Regions from separate parts of the Actinomadura verrucosospora genome, predicted to be linked through region 3. Evidence: riboswitches for the same ligand, from Rfam matches in the RefSeq annotation. Region 3 holds a riboswitch; each other region holds the start of a gene.
What was found. A riboswitch is a leader RNA that binds a small molecule or an ion and turns the genes downstream of it on or off. The one in region 3 is predicted to bind cyclic di-AMP.

Region 1 (3,266 bases), on a different contig from region 3:
CCGGTAGAGCCGCACCAGCGCCGCTTCACCGTACCGGTCGGCGACCATCCGGCAGGCGAGCCAGGCCTCCTGGTAGGCCTGGCTGAGGCGGGGGGAGCCGCCGGCGAACGCGTCGGCGGAGGGCAGCGCGGAGGGCGCGCGCCCGGCGGAGACCTCGCGGCGCAGCTCGCCCGCCGCCGACCGGGTGCTGATCTTGACGCGCCGGTAGCCGACGTAGTCCGCGAAGCCCTCGATCAGCCACAGCGGGGTGCGCCCGTCGCGGGCGCCGCCGGTGGCGACGTGGGTCAGTTCGTGGGCGAGGACGACGTCGCGGCCCAGCTCGTTGAGGCGGCCGAAGGTGCCGGGGGAGACGATGACGCGGTCCTCGCCGCGACCGCCCCCGGCGGCCGGGGCGACGGCGGCGAGCGCGGCGATCTGGCCGAGGCTCTGCCCGGGGCCGGCGAGCGCGGAGGCGACGGTCGCGTCGGCGGGGACGAGCGCGACGACCCGCCGCGCCCACCCCGTGCCGACCACGGACGTCACGACCGGGACGGCCGCGTCCAGCCGCCGGGCGATGCCGTCGAGGCCGGCGCCGTCGCCGACGACCAGGCTCGTGCGGCCCCTGACCACCGTCAGGGGGCCGCAGTCCCAGATGTCGGTGTCGTCGGCGAGGCCGCGGGACGTCCCGTCGCCGACGATCGTCCACGCACCGCCCCGCGGGGCCAGCGTGAGGTAGCGGGTGCGGGCCACGTCGCTCCGGTCGAAGCCGCGCAGCCTGTAGCGCGCCTCGACGCGGACGACGGCGGTCTCGCCGTCCACGGTCTCGACGCGGACGACGCGCTCCCGCCAGCCTTCCAGGGGAAGCTTCCGGAGGTTCCCGTACATGCGGGACTGGGTGTCCTGGAAGGCGGCGGGGGCGTTGCCCACCGTGGCGAGGAACGCCATGCGGTCGCCTTGGCGGACGGCCGCGGCGCGATTGGCGAGGACGGCGGAGGCCAGGGAGGGATTGAACGTCCCGGCGGACGGGGAGCCGGGAGCACGGGCGCCCGCCGCCCGGCCGCCGGAGCGCGAGCCCGCCAGGCCGGCGCCTCCGGCGAGGAGGACGGCGACCCCGCCCGCGCCGAGGGCGAGGACCCTGCGCCGCGTGACGGGGGCGTCCTGCCCGGGGCCTTCCTCCATGGGCGCGATCCTATGCAGGGCGCGGGGCGTGGGGCGCCGTCACGACCGGTAGTCCGGGTAGCCGTAGCCGACGACGACGTCTGTGGAACGTTCCTTTATCCGGACGGCGTTGTCGGTGTTGCCCTCGACGGTCTCGATCGTGCCATCGTCGATCTTCTTGACCACCATGCCGACGTGCTCGATGTCGTCGACGGACTCACTGCCGCCCCACGAGAAGAACACGATCGCGCCGGGCCTCGGCTCGTTGCCCCAGCGGCCGTGCTCCTGGAACCAGCGGGCGTGGGCGACCGTCCAGGCGTCGCTGCCGACCTGGTCGCTGAAGCCGATCTGCTCGCCCACCCAGGAGACGAACATGTCGCACCAGTTCGCGTCGCCGTAGCCGCTGAGGGAGCCGCCGTCGCGCGCGAGGGTCTCCCGCGCGCGGGACGTGGCCATGTACCAGTCCTGGAACTTGGTCTCGCCGCCGCCGTCCTCCTCGACGCCGACCTGCGAGCGGGCGAGCTCGATGGCCTGCGCGGCGGTGGGGCGCGACTTCGCGACGGTCTTCGGGGCGGCCTTCTCGGAGGTCTCCGCCTTCGGCTGCTCGGGCTGGTCCTTCTTCGCCGGAGCCTTCGAGCCGGTCGTCTTGCGCTCGTCCTCGGCACGGCGCCCGGGCGGGCCGCCGTGCGCCGTCAGGCCGGGGGCGAGGTCGGCCGCGGCGGCGGCCCTCACCGGGGTGGAGCCGAACGGCAGGACCGACGCCTGCGCGGTGGCGGCGGCGGTGCCGAGCACGGCGGCGCCGACGATCACGCCGCCGGTCGTCCGCCAGGTCAGGGACAGGGGGTTCGGCTTGCGGTGCCTGCCGTGGGTCTTCTTGCAGTGCGCGCGTGGCACGGGGGGATCTCCTCGACTTCCATGCCGCCTACCGGGTTAGCTGACGGGTTCGGGCGTGGAAGCCGCCCTACGGCCCGCGAAGGCAGGCCGATTCACCCCGAAAAGGACGCAGTGGGTCCCCGGTTCCACGGTGGACGCGCATGCGGGGCACGGCGGTCCGCGGACTCGGCGGTGACGTGCCCGGGGGCGGGCACACCGGTTCTGAATGGGGAATCTCGGCGGGCGTGGACGCCCGCGGAGTGCAGGGGGTGGGGGCGTGGCCGCGTGGCGGCCACGCCCCAGGTAACGCTGCGGGATTCACTCCTTCTCTTCCAGACGCCTACCGGGTTAGCTGACGGGTTCGGGCGTGGAAGTGGCCCTACGGCGGCTCTCACCGGACTGCCGGGAGAGACGCGCCGATTCACCCCGGGTGCCGGAATGCCCGTCCGGAGAGTTCCTCCGGACTCCGGCGCAGATGGGTCCCCGGTTCCGCGCTGAGGCGGATTCGGCGCTGCCGCTGCGATCCTGGGGGCGAGATGGGGCCCGGCGCGGGACCTGTCTCCCGCGTGCGAACGAGCGGCGCCTTGTGTTGTGGACGGACGGCGGCCCGTCTCCGGGGACCGTCCGGGGCCTGCCCCGTGTACGCCACCGCGGCTGCGCGCTCAGCGCCATGCACGCTGCGGGCGTGCGCACGGTGGACGGGGTCGGCCGGGTCTGCGACGAGACCGTGCGGCGCCTTCGGGCGCCGCGGGACGGCACGTGGGGCGTGCCGCCTGGGGGGAGCGGCGCGTGGCTCGCGCCGCCGTCACGCGGGTGCTGGATGCGCCGCGTGGGGCCGGGGCGCCAGGTGGGCGCCGCGGGTCCACGGCGTCTGGAGGGCGCCGTGAGTGGTGCAAAGGTACCAAAACCCCAAAAGAAGGCAAACCCCCCCAAAATCAACAACGGACCAGGTCAAGCCTGGTCCGTTGTCGATGGAGGTCCCGTGACGCCCGTGGAGCAGGGGGTCAGGGGGTGTGTCAGGGGCGCCCGGCGCCGTAGAAGTTGCTCTTGTAGTAGCCGGAGCTGATGTCGCTGATCTTGACGACGTCGCCGGTGTGCGGGGCGTGGATCATCTTGCCGCCGCCCACGTAGAGGCCGACGTGGCCGAGGTTGCTGAAGAACACCAGATCACCGGGCTGCATGTTGTTCCAGGCGACCCGCTTGGAGCTGGTGTAGGCGTACTGGGTGTTGGTGGTGCGGGTGATGCTGACGCCCGC
Region 2 (3,266 bases), on a different contig from region 3:
CTGGGAGCTTCCCGGCGGCAAGGTCGACCCCGGAGAGTCGGACGAGGACGCCCTGGTGCGCGAGTGCCACGAGGAACTGGCCGTGAAGGTACGCCTGGGCCGCCGCGTGGGCGGCGACTGGCGCCTCAGCGAACGCGCCGTCCTCCGCGTCTGGACGGCCGAGCTGGTAGAAGGCGAGCCGCAGGCCCTGGAGCACCTGCAACTCCGCTGGCTGGCGCCCTCAGAGCTCCACGACGTCAACTGGCTCCCCGGCGACCGCCCGGCAGTAGACCTCCTGGCCGTCCAAGGCCTCAGCTAGGAAATCCTATTCGCGCCTGCGAAGTCGGAGCGGTCGGAGAGTTTGGAGATCTTGACCACGTCGCCGGTCTGGGGGGCGTGGAGGTACTTGCCGTCGCCCAGGTAGATGCCCATGTGGTGCAGGTTGCTGCCGAAGTACACCAGGTCGCCGGAGCGGAGGGCGCCGCGGGAGACCTTCGTTCCCATGGCGAACAGGTCGCCGGTGTAGTGCGGGAGGCCGGGCTTGCCGACCTGGGCGTAGGCCCAGACGACGAGGCCCGAGCAGTCGAAGCTGCTCGGTCCGGCGGCGGCCCACACGTACGGGGAGCCGAGCTTGGTGAGCGCCTTGCGGGCCATCTTGGCGGGCAGGCCGGAGCCCTTCACGGTGGCGCTGAGGCCGGTGCGCGGGTCGCTCGCGTGGGTGGTGGTCAGCTTGTCGAGGCGCTTCATCACCTCGGAGACCTTGGCCTTGGCGGCCTCGCGCGCCTGCTTGGCGTCGTCCCAGGCCTTCTTGACCTGGGCGGTCTTGGCCTTGGCGGTGCGCTCCGCGGCGTCGGCCTGGTCGATCTGCTTCTTCAGGGCGAGGACGGCGGTGGCCTGGCTCTGCGCCAGGTAGGCGCGGTCGGACAGCCCCTCGGGGGAGGCGCCGGAGCCGAAGAGGACGTCGGGGCCGCCGGCCATGTAGTTCGCGGCGGCCAGGCTGCCGAGCTTCTGGCGGGCGGGTTCGGCGAGGGCGCGCAGCCGCTCGGCCTCCCGGGTGGCGTCCTGTTCGGCCTTGCGGGCCTTGGTGAACTCGACGCGGGCCTTGTTGAACTTCTCCGTGAGGATCTCGGCCTCTTCGTTCAGCGCGTCGAGGCTCTTGCGCAGGCCCTTCTCCGTCGTCGGCGTGGGGCTCGGCGCCGTGGGCGCGGAGGCGGGCCGGAACGGCTGGGCGGCGTGGGCGAGGTCCGGCGCGGTGGCGCCGAGACCGATCAGGAGCAGGGTGGCGGTGGCGGTGGGCAGAACGCGACGCCGCCGGGGGGAATCCGGAGCCAAGCCGGTGTTCTCCTCTCCTCGTACGCCTACCGGGTTAGCTGACGGGTTCGGGCCAGGAGTCGCCCTACGACGAGCGTCGATTCACCCCGAGGGTGGTGGGTCCCCGGTTCTCCCGCGGGAGATTCGGCGTTCCGGCCGCAGTCCCCTGGGGGCGGGACTCCGGACGACCGGATCTCGGGCAGATTACAAAGGATGCGCAAAGTTGGCCAATCGAGGTCCGTGTGACCGATGGGGCGAACGACTCGGAGTGGGTGGTACGCACGGCCAAGTAGAATGGGTACGGCCGCACGTCTGCGGCGACTCCCGAACTCTCACGCAAGGCGAACCCGCATGCCCATCTCCACGCGCGACGACCTCCGTAACGTCGCGATCGTCGCCCACGTCGACCATGGCAAGACGACGCTGGTCGACGCCATGCTCTGGCAGTCCGGGGCCTTCCGCGAGAACCAGGACGTCGACGACCGCGTGCTCGACTCCAACGACCTGGAGCGCGAGAAGGGGATCACCATCCTCGCGAAGAACACCGCGGTCCTGCACAACGGCCTGACGATCAACATCATCGACACCCCGGGGCACGCCGACTTCGGCGGCGAGGTCGAGCGCGGCCTGTCCATGGTGGACGGCGTCGTCCTGCTGGTCGACGCCAGCGAGGGCCCGCTCCCGCAGACGCGCTTCGTGCTGCGCAAGGCGCTCGCCGCGCGGCTGCCGGTGATCCTGGTCGTGAACAAGACCGACCGCCCCGACGCGCGCATCGACGAGGTCGTGGACGAGACCTACGAGCTGTTCATGGACCTCGACGCCGACGAGGACCAGATCGACTTCCCGATCGTGTTCGCGTCCGGCCGCGCCGGGCGGGCCTCGCTCGACAAGCCCGCCGACGGCGCCATGCCCGGCAGCGAGGACCTGGAACCGCTGTTCAAGGTCATCACCGAGACGATCCCCGCGCCGTCCTACGACCCCGACGGCCCGCTCCAGGCGCACGTGACGAACCTGGACGCCTCCAGCTACCTCGGCCGGATCGCGCTGTGCCGCGTGCACGCCGGCACGATCAAGAAGGGCCAGCAGGTCGCCTGGTGCCGGCGCGACGGCAGCGTCGAGCGGGTGAAGATCACCGAGCTGATGATGACGGAGGCGCTCACCCGCAAGCCCGCGGACGAGGCCGGGCCCGGCGACATCATCGCCATCGCCGGCATCCCCGACATCATGATCGGTGAGACCCTCGCGGACCCGGACGACCCGCGCCCGCTGCCGCTGATCACGGTGGACGAGCCGGCGATCTCCATGACGATCGGCACCAACACCGGGCCGATGGCGGGCCGCGAGAAGGGCACCAAGGTCACCGCCCGGATGGTCAAGGACCGCCTCGACCGCGAGCTCGTCGGCAACGTGTCGATCCGGGTGCTGCCGACCGAGCGCCCCGACGCCTGGGAGGTGCAGGGCCGCGGCGAGCTGGCCCTGGCGATCCTGGTCGAGAACATGCGCCGCGAGGGCTACGAGCTGACCGTCGGCAAGCCGCAGGTCGTCACGCGGGAGATCGACGGCAAGAAGCACGAGCCGGTCGAGCGGCTCACCGTCGACATCTCCGAGGAGCACCTCGGCGCCGTCACGCAGCTGATGGCGGTCCGCAAGGGCCGCATGGAGCACATGACCAACCACGGGACGGGCTGGATCCGGATGGAGTTCCTCGTCCCGGCCCGCGGCCTGATCGGGTTCCGCACCGAGTTCATGACCGAGACGCGCGGCACCGGCATGGCGCACCACGTCTTCGAGGACTACGAGCCCTGGTTCGGCGAGCTGCGCACCCGTCCGTCCGGCTCGCTCGTCGCCGACCGGTCCGGCGCCGCCACCGCCTACGCCATCACGAACCTCCAGGAGCGCGGGACGTTCTTCGTCGGCCCGACCACCGAGGTGTACGAGGGCATGATCGTCGGGGAGAACTCCCGCGCCGACGACAT
Region 3 (3,266 bases):
GCGCCACGTCACCGCCGCCGTCGTAGGAACCGCCGCCGTCGTACGAGCCGTAGTCCTCGTAGGCGGGCTGCTGGTTCCACTGCTGCTGCTGCGTCTGCCATTGCTGCTGGGGCTGCTGTTCCCACTGCTGCTGCGAGGACGGCTGCTGTGGTTGCTGCCACTGAGAACCTTGGTACGGAGGGGGCGGGCCGTAGGAACCCTGCCCCTGCTGGGGCTGGTAAGGCCGCCCGCGGTGGGGGGAATCGCTCATTCGGGTCAGTCCTCCAGGCGAAGCAACATCCGGGTGTTGCCCAACGTATTCGGCTTGACCCGGTCGAGGTCCAAGAACTCTGCCACGCCTTCGTCGTAGGAGCGGAGAAGTTCCTCGTACACCTCTGGCGACACCGGAGTCCCCAGGATCTGCTGGAAGCCGTGGCGAGCGAAGAACTCCACCTCGAAGGTAAGGCAGAACACACGGCGGACGCCGAGTTCTCGCGCGTTCTCCAGGAGGCGGGTCACGATGCGGTGCCCGATTCCCCGCCCGCCGCATCCCTTGTCCACGGCGACCGAGCGGACCTCCGCGAGGTCCTCCCACATGACATGGAGCGCGCCGCAGCCGATGATCGGCCCGGGCGTCCCGTGCTGCACGTCCTCGGCGACCCAGAACTCCTGGACGTCCTCGTACAGCTTGACCGTCGTCTTCTTCAGCAGGCGACGCCCCGACCCGGCGTACAGGTCGACGAGCCTGCGGATCTCCTGGACGTCGGCGGTACGGGCACGCCGGATCACGACTTCCACAAACAGGCGAGATTATCGAACGCCGCAGCGCACCAGGGCACGCCCTCCCACCCTTCCGCGCCGGGCGGCGCGTGCTACTGACTAGATAAAAGGGGCCAGGTACTGCCAGGGGCCGGCCGAGAGGGGGGCCACAACACCGCGCGCGGGACGCGTCCGCCCGGCGTTCTCCTCGTTCACCGCGCCGCGTGACCTGCGAATTCGCATGTTCTGGTTGGCATCCAATGCGGGGTCCGTTAGTGTCCTGCGCTGACGTCGGCCCACCGCAGGACGGGGGCCGATCCGCCGAGTCCCCCGGGTCGCAACCAGCTGCCCGAGGAGCCGGGGACCCACTTTCGGAGCGTTTCGGGAGATCTCCCTGAGCGACCGAATGCGAGGGGTGAATCCGCGACCGCGGGCGATCGGTTCGCTCACGGGCGCGGACGGGCTGCTCCGGCCCCGACCCGTCAGCTGATCCGGTAGGCGGCTGAGGAGAGGAGTATTCGTGAAGCGATCGCGGCATGCTTCCCTTTCACGCTTCCGGGGGCGCGCGACCATCGTGGTCGGCGCGCTCGCCGTCGTTTCGGCCGCTCCGCACGCGATCGCCCCGCAGACGATCGCCGTCGCGCACGCCGACCCCGAGCCCTCCGCCAAGGAGCTGAGGACGAAGGCGCTCAAGCTCGCCGACCAGCTGGAGCAGCTCACCGAGCAGTACAACGGGCTCAAGGTCAGGCTCGCCCAGTCGCAGCGCGCCGCCAAGGTCGCCACGGAGAACGCCAAGCGGCAGGAGAAGACGCTGGAGACGCTCCGCCAGAAGGTCGGATCCCTCGCGGCGACGAGCTACATGCAGGGCGGCTCCGACCCCACGGTGTCGTTCGTCGCCTCCCAGGACCCCCAGTCCGTCCTCGACCAGGCCGCGACCCTCCACTACTTCGCCAAGCAGGACAGCACCCAGGTGCTCGGGCTGATGCAGGCCATGCAGTCCGCTCAGCGGGCCCGCAAGTCGGCCGAGGCCCGCGCCAAGCAGGTGAAGGAACTGAAGACGCAGCTCGACTCGCAGCGCACGAAGATCACCGACGCCTACGAGAAGATCCGCGGCAAGCTCGTCGACAAGGACCCGACCCAGCTCGCCAAGCTCCCCGTCATCGGCACCGGCAAGGCGGCGCAGGCGCTCCGCTACGCGATGAGCAAGATCGGCCGCCCTTACGTGTGGGGCGCCGCCGGTCCGACCACCTTCGACTGCTCCGGCCTCACGATGTGGGCCTACAAGCAGGTCGGCATCAACCTGCCGCACTACACCGGCAGCCAGTGGAACGCCGGAACGCACGTGTCGCGCAGCGAGCTCCAGCCGGGCGACCTCGTCTTCTTCTACGCCGACCTGCACCACATGGGGATCTACGTCGGCGGCGGCAAGATGCTGCACGCCCCGCACACCGGCGACGTCGTGAAGATCGCCTCCATGGACGGGCGCCCCTTCGCCGGCGGCGTCCGCGTCGCCTAGAACTCCGCCGTCGCACGACCGGCCAGGCCGGTCAACGCATGGCGTGCCGGCCGACCGCGGTGTCGAGTGACGCATCGCCACGGCATAGGCCGGTCAGTCTGGTCGTGAGGGATGAAGCCTGCCGGAGATCGGGGCGGGTCAGGTGGCCTGTCAGGCCCGAACGCCGTCCGCGGCGACGCCTCCTGCAGGGACCTACCTGCCAGGGCGCGGGCGCCGCCGCTGCGGGGGTGGACGGAATTCGGATCAACCGCCGTTTCTCCGGGTGACGCTCGCCGTCCCCTGGCGAGCGTCGGGGGTGCCTCGCTAGATGAGCTGCCTCCGGGCCGCCCACACCACGGCCTCGATAGGGGTGTTGACCTCCAGCCGGTCGCAGATCGTCCGCAGCCGGCGCCGCAAGGTCCGAGCGCTCAGTTCCAGCTTGCGTGCCGCCACATCGGCGGTGACACCGCTGGCGATCTGGGCGAGCAGCCGGATCTCTTCCTCGCTCAGCCCGAAATCGTCGGTGCCACGACGTGCGAGTGTGGCTGTTTCCACTCCGTCCTCCCTCGTCCGTGGTGATGACCGCGGGGATGCAGCCGTCCGCTGCACAGGCACGGGTTGGGCCTCGATCTGTACGCGCGTTGGGTTGCCGGGTCCGGACCCTTCCGGACTTAGATCATCGGGTTCCTTTTCTGTCTCGCGCGCTTGGCCGGAGGTGGCCGCATGGCCGATTGCGGGGGTGTACGGGGGAACTCCGGGTGACGATTCACTCGTTGGCCTGCCGAGAAAGACGGGATGTGATCGCCAGCCATCCGCCCGTCCCCTCTCGCCGAACCCACCGGTCCTCGCGGTGAACGAAGATCGTGAATCGTTTCAAGCTACGCTTCGGCTCGGAACGCTAGGCGGCCGGATCCGGCCCGTCAAGCGCCGGTCAAGAGCGTTGTGTGCCCGATCGCTCACCATGTGTGACCGTGCATTCGGCGCCCCGCCATGCCAAACTCCACTACCTGGGAAAACGCCCATGGAGCGGGAC

Region 1: linked by a shared signal. The riboswitch ahead of ABD944_RS38615 (CHAP domain-containing protein) and the one ahead of ABD944_RS23470 (C40 family peptidase) in region 3 are both predicted to bind cyclic di-AMP.
Region 2: linked by a shared signal. The riboswitch ahead of ABD944_RS16060 (C40 family peptidase) and the one ahead of ABD944_RS23470 (C40 family peptidase) in region 3 are both predicted to bind cyclic di-AMP.

Annotation. Positions count from the first base shown of each region.
Region 1 is NZ_BAABEV010000061.1:17,783-21,048, forward strand. Features, by position in the region: gene ABD944_RS38610 (hypothetical protein) at 1-1,158, opposite strand, end outside; gene ABD944_RS38615 (CHAP domain-containing protein) at 1,198-2,031, opposite strand; cyclic di-AMP (ydaO/yuaA leader) riboswitch at 2,041-2,196, opposite strand; cyclic di-AMP (ydaO/yuaA leader) riboswitch at 2,333-2,531, opposite strand; gene ABD944_RS38620 (C40 family peptidase) at 3,027-3,266, opposite strand, start outside.
Region 2 is NZ_BAABEV010000012.1:103,952-107,217, forward strand. Features, by position in the region: gene ABD944_RS16055 ((deoxy)nucleoside triphosphate pyrophosphohydrolase) at 1-298, shown strand, start outside; gene ABD944_RS16060 (C40 family peptidase) at 295-1,311, opposite strand; cyclic di-AMP (ydaO/yuaA leader) riboswitch at 1,319-1,450, opposite strand; gene typA (translational GTPase TypA) at 1,642-3,266, shown strand, end outside.
Region 3 is NZ_BAABEV010000022.1:129,411-132,676, reverse strand. Features, by position in the region: gene ABD944_RS23480 (RDD family protein) at 1-250, opposite strand, end outside; gene ABD944_RS23475 (amino-acid N-acetyltransferase) at 256-777, opposite strand; cyclic di-AMP (ydaO/yuaA leader) riboswitch at 1,048-1,255, shown strand; gene ABD944_RS23470 (C40 family peptidase) at 1,259-2,254, shown strand; gene ABD944_RS23465 (transcriptional regulator) at 2,558-2,788, opposite strand; gene ABD944_RS23460 (LacI family DNA-binding transcriptional regulator) at 3,178-3,266, shown strand, end outside.